Regions from separate parts of the Geothermobacter ehrlichii genome, predicted to be linked through region 2. Evidence: riboswitches for the same ligand, from Rfam matches in the RefSeq annotation. Region 2 holds a riboswitch; the other holds the start of a gene.
What was found. A riboswitch is a leader RNA that binds a small molecule or an ion and turns the genes downstream of it on or off. The one in region 2 is predicted to bind molybdenum cofactor.

Region 1: it holds a riboswitch for molybdenum cofactor, as region 2 does, so the genes downstream of both, EDC39_RS13635 (substrate-binding domain-containing protein) here and EDC39_RS04070 (aldehyde ferredoxin oxidoreductase family protein) in region 2, are expected to answer to the same signal.

Annotation. Positions count from the first base shown of each region.
Region 1 is NZ_VNIB01000016.1:4,279-6,473, forward strand. It holds gene EDC39_RS13630 (ABC transporter permease) at 1-68, opposite strand, end outside; gene EDC39_RS13635 (substrate-binding domain-containing protein) at 81-878, opposite strand; molybdenum cofactor riboswitch at 976-1,098, opposite strand; gene mobA (molybdenum cofactor guanylyltransferase) at 1,406-2,038, opposite strand; gene EDC39_RS13645 (formate dehydrogenase accessory protein FdhE) at 2,051-2,195, opposite strand, start outside.
Region 2 is NZ_VNIB01000003.1:18,247-20,441, forward strand. It holds gene EDC39_RS04065 (radical SAM/SPASM family putative metalloenzyme maturase) at 1-860, opposite strand, end outside; molybdenum cofactor riboswitch at 1,135-1,251, shown strand; gene EDC39_RS04070 (aldehyde ferredoxin oxidoreductase family protein) at 1,273-2,195, shown strand, end outside.

The DNA of each region.
Region 1 (2,195 bases), on a different contig from region 2:
AGAACCTCCCGGTCAAGCTGGACGATCAGACCGAAGGCGGTTCCCAGCGATTCGGACAGATAACCCAAGGGCGACTCCCGTCAGTCGGCGACGTAAAAGAGCTGTTCGCCGTTGCGCCGGTAGCCGGTGATCAGCTTCCGACCCTCGGCCGAGGTCAGAAAATCCATGAATTTCCGCGCCAGCTCGACCTTGACGTGCGGATGTCGGGCCGGGTTGACCATGATGACACCATAGGGATTGAACAGGCGCCGGTCCCCCTCGACCAGAACCGCAAGCTCGATCTTGCCCCGGTAGGCAAGGAAGGTGCCACGGTCGCTGAGCGTGTAGCCCTGCCGCTCATCGGCCATGGTGAGCACCTCACCCATGCCGCGACCGGCCTCCAGGTACCAGTCGCCCCTCGGCACGACACCGGCGGCCTGCCAGAGCTGCTTCTCCCGGGTATGGGTGCCGGAATCGTCGCCGCGCGAGACGAAGGTCGCCTTCGCCCGGGCGATCCGGCGCATGGCCATTGCGGCATCCGCGAGTCCGGCGATGCCGGCCGGATCGTCCTTCGGCCCGAGAATGACGAAATCGTTGTACATCACGTCGCGCCGGTCGACGCCGTAACCGGCGGCGACGAACTTGTCTTCCTTGCTGCGGGCATGCACCAGGACCACGTCGACATCCCCGGTCTCGCCAAGCTTGAGGGCCTTGCCGGTGCCGACGGCGATGACGTCGACCCGGCAGTTGTTGGCCTGCTCGAACGGTGGCAGCAAAACGGCCAGCAGACCGGAATTCTCGGTCGAAGTGGTGGTCGCCAGACGCAGATGCTCGACGGCAAAGGCGGGCACGGCCAGAAAAACAATCAGAAGCAGCATGGTCTGCAGCCAGATTTTCATCCCATCTCTCCTTTCGGCGGGTCGTGGCTTCAGGCATTCAGGCAGTAAAAAGACCCCAATCCGCATGGAAAGAGGCCCTCTTCCGCCGCGCCCAAAAGTCGCGCCGGCCAGCTCTCCTTTCCAAACGTGGGAGGCACGGCCGTTTCCCGCCGTACCCATTGGCCGTCCACCCTGGGGCCACAGACCCTTTAGGTGAAACGGCTCGGAGATTCACTTGGTTCTGTTTTCCGGGTCGGTGGCGTCCACCTTCATGACCGAACGAACCTCAGCCCCCAGTAAAACAGTATTTTGTTACCATAATAGCCTGTAGTTTTTCATTTTGCACCCTTTTTTCGTCACCCAGGTAGATATGGATTTCCATCGCTCCTCCGGTCCGCCATACCGAAGCTCCTGTCTGCCATCCCTCGCGACAGATGCTGCCCAGCCCTTCCGGGCTTTATCTTTCATGTGTGTTTGAAAAGGGAACAAGAAAGGAAGGAATCCGGGCCTGTCGCCCCTGAACCTGAATCAGGCTGAAGAAAAAAACCTCACTGGCCCACCATGCCGTCGTTGCCGGCAAGCACGGTCCGGCGCAGGGCAAAATAGTCCTGTGGCGTATTGACGTTGAGAAAGGAGAGCCCCTCCGGGTCATGGCGCCGCCAGACCGCGGGCGACATTTCCGCCACCCTGACCGCCGGAAAGAAATCGACGATGCGACGGCCGCCTTTTCGCAGAATCCTTTCCATGGCCGGCAGGCAGGCCTTGCGATAGCAGGCGTGCAGCGGCTCCAGTCCTGAAGCTGTTCGTGGAACGTGAACATCCCACCGGTTCGTCCGGCAGATATGGCGAATCAGTTCCGGCCGCAGAAAGGGCATGTCGCAGGCAACGACGAAAATCTGCGGGCTGCGGGCATGACGCAGACCGGCGTGAATTCCCGCCAGCGCCCCCCGGCCCCGGTAGACGTCAGGCACCTTGCGGCACGCAATGTCGGCATAGAGTTCGGGCGCATTGGTGACGATCAGGACCTCATCGAAAAGCTCCGCCATCAGCCGGAAGATGCGTTCGATGAAACGTTCGCCGTCCAGCGGCAGCAGTGACTTGTCGCTCCCCATGCGCCGGCTCTCGCCACCGGCCAGGACAATCCCGGTTGTCGCGGGAACGATGTCGCTCACGGCCATCATGCCGCACCTCCTTCAGCAACCCGTTGTTTCCTTCTTGCCGCGACTGAATCCTTCCCTGGCAGCCAGCACATCGAGCTGCAGCGTGGCGGCATCCTCGACTTCCAGTGGCAGCCCCTCACCCCTCTGGCGGCTGTCGACCACCTTCAGGTAACCGCTG
Region 2 (2,195 bases):
CGGTCGATTTGCAGCAGCTTTTTCAGATCGAAAAAGACCCCCTTCTCTTCCGCCTCGGCCTTCATCCCCTCGACCAGATCGACGACCCGCTGCTCATCCACGCTGCGGGAGAATTTGAAGGCGACCCGGTGGTAGCGCTCGATGTCGATTCCCTGGGCCTTTCCCCGTTGCCGCCAGCGGTCGAACAGCTCCAGGGCCGCTTCGGTGCAGTCGGGATAGAGGCTCTCGCCGCGGCTGCTTTCGTCATAGGGAAGCAGATGGCTGACCAGAGCGAAGCTCGCCCCCCGGGCGGCGGCCCAGCGCAGGGTGTCGCAGAGCAGGTGGAGATTCTGCCGCATCAGCACGAACTCGATGCCGATCGCAAGGCCGGGGCGTTCGGTCCGCGCGGCCCGCAGGGCGGCGAAGGCCCGTTCGACCGCCTGCAGCTCGCCCCCCTGGCGCAGGGTGCGAAAAGCCTCGGGCGAGCTGGCGTCGACCGACAGGCAGATTCGATCGATGCCGGCCGCCGCCAGGGATCGGGCGCGCGCTTCGTCGAGCAGCAGCCCGTTGCTCTGAAAGCCGATCCAGCCGTGTTCGGGCATCTGCCGGCGGGCCAGGCGGATGAACTCGTCGATCCGGGGATGCAGCAGCGATTCGCCGATGCCGTTCAGGACCAGCGCCTCCAGCTGCTTCATGGCCGGCAGCAGTGCGCTGAAGGTCTCGGCGCTCATCTCCCCCTCCTGGATCCGGCCACCCGGGGCCTGCTTGACGCACATGGCGCAGCCGAGGTTGCAGTGCGAGGTGAGCTCGACGAACAGCTTGCCGGGATGGTCGCGAAAAGCGGGGGGCGGCTGTGTCTGGCGGGGATTCGAAAACGACATCGGTGCTCCTTGCTGCGGGAGAGATCTCAGTATGCCGGAGGTAGGTCCGCTGAGTAAAGAGCGGGAATTTTAATCGACGAAGGTGCCAAATCTCATTTTCAAGGTATGCTTGTGTTTTGTTCATGCTTTAATAGGTTGTTGAAAACTGTTGCGGTTGGCGATACGGTGTTGAAAACGGCCTCAAAATGCTCATTTACTGGTATGTAAACTGCGCTTTGTCAGCCGTTTTCGCCTTGTCTTGCCCGCCCTCATTACGTTTTTCAACACCCATGTAAAGAGAGTTTGACTCCGAGCCCGGCTGCCTAAGGGGATTGCCTATGGCGAAGGGCCGATGGGTTGGGCCGGAAACGGCTCCGCCTCCCTGGTGGAAAGGAGAGGGACTGGTCTTTTTAGCGTCAAAGGAGAGTTGTAAATGGACAAGATCGTCAGAATCGACATGGGGGCGGAAGGTGGTCCGAAAGTCACGACCGAGCCGGTCGGAGAATATGCCGGTCTCGGCGGACGGGCGATTACCTCACTGATCGTCAGCAGGGAGGTCGATCCTCTCTGCCATCCCCTAGGGGCCGAGAACAAGCTGGTGATTGCGCCCGGCATGTTGAGCGGTTCGACCGGGGCCATGACCGGGCGGCTTTCGGTCGGCTGCAAGAGTCCGCTGACCGGCACCATCAAGGAGTCGAATGCCGGCGGCCAGGCCGCCCAGGTGCTGGCGCGGATCGGTTACGCCGCCATCGTTATCGAGGGCAAGCCGGCCGGGGACGATCTCTACAAGATCATCGTCACCCCGGACGAGGTGCGGGTCGAGGTCGATAACAGCCTGAAACTGCTCGACAACTATCCTCTGATCGAAAAGCTGCGCGGCGAGTACGGCGACAAGGTGGCCTACATGTCGATCGGTTCGGCCGGCGAGCGGCTGATGCTCGCTGCCTCCATTGCCTGCACCGATCCGGAGCTGCGTCCCACCCGTCACTGCGGTCGCGGCGGCGTCGGTGCGGTCATGGGTTCGAAAAGGGTGAAGGCTATTGTCCTCGATGACGCCGGGCAGAAGCCCCGGGCGCCGAAAAATCCGGAGGCCTTCCGCGATGCCAACCGCAAGTTCGTCGAGGGGCTGCGCAAGCACCCGGTAACCGGCGAAGGCCTGCCGGCCTACGGAACCAACGTGCTGACCAACGTGCTCAACGAAGCCGGCGGCTATCCGACCCGCAACTTCTCTTCGGGCGTGTTCGAAGGCGGCGCCAGACTGAGCGGCGAGGCCCTGGCCGAGCTGGAGATCAAACGCGGCGGGGTCGCCACCCACGGCTGCCATCGCGGCTGCGTGATCCAGTGCTCCGGCATCTT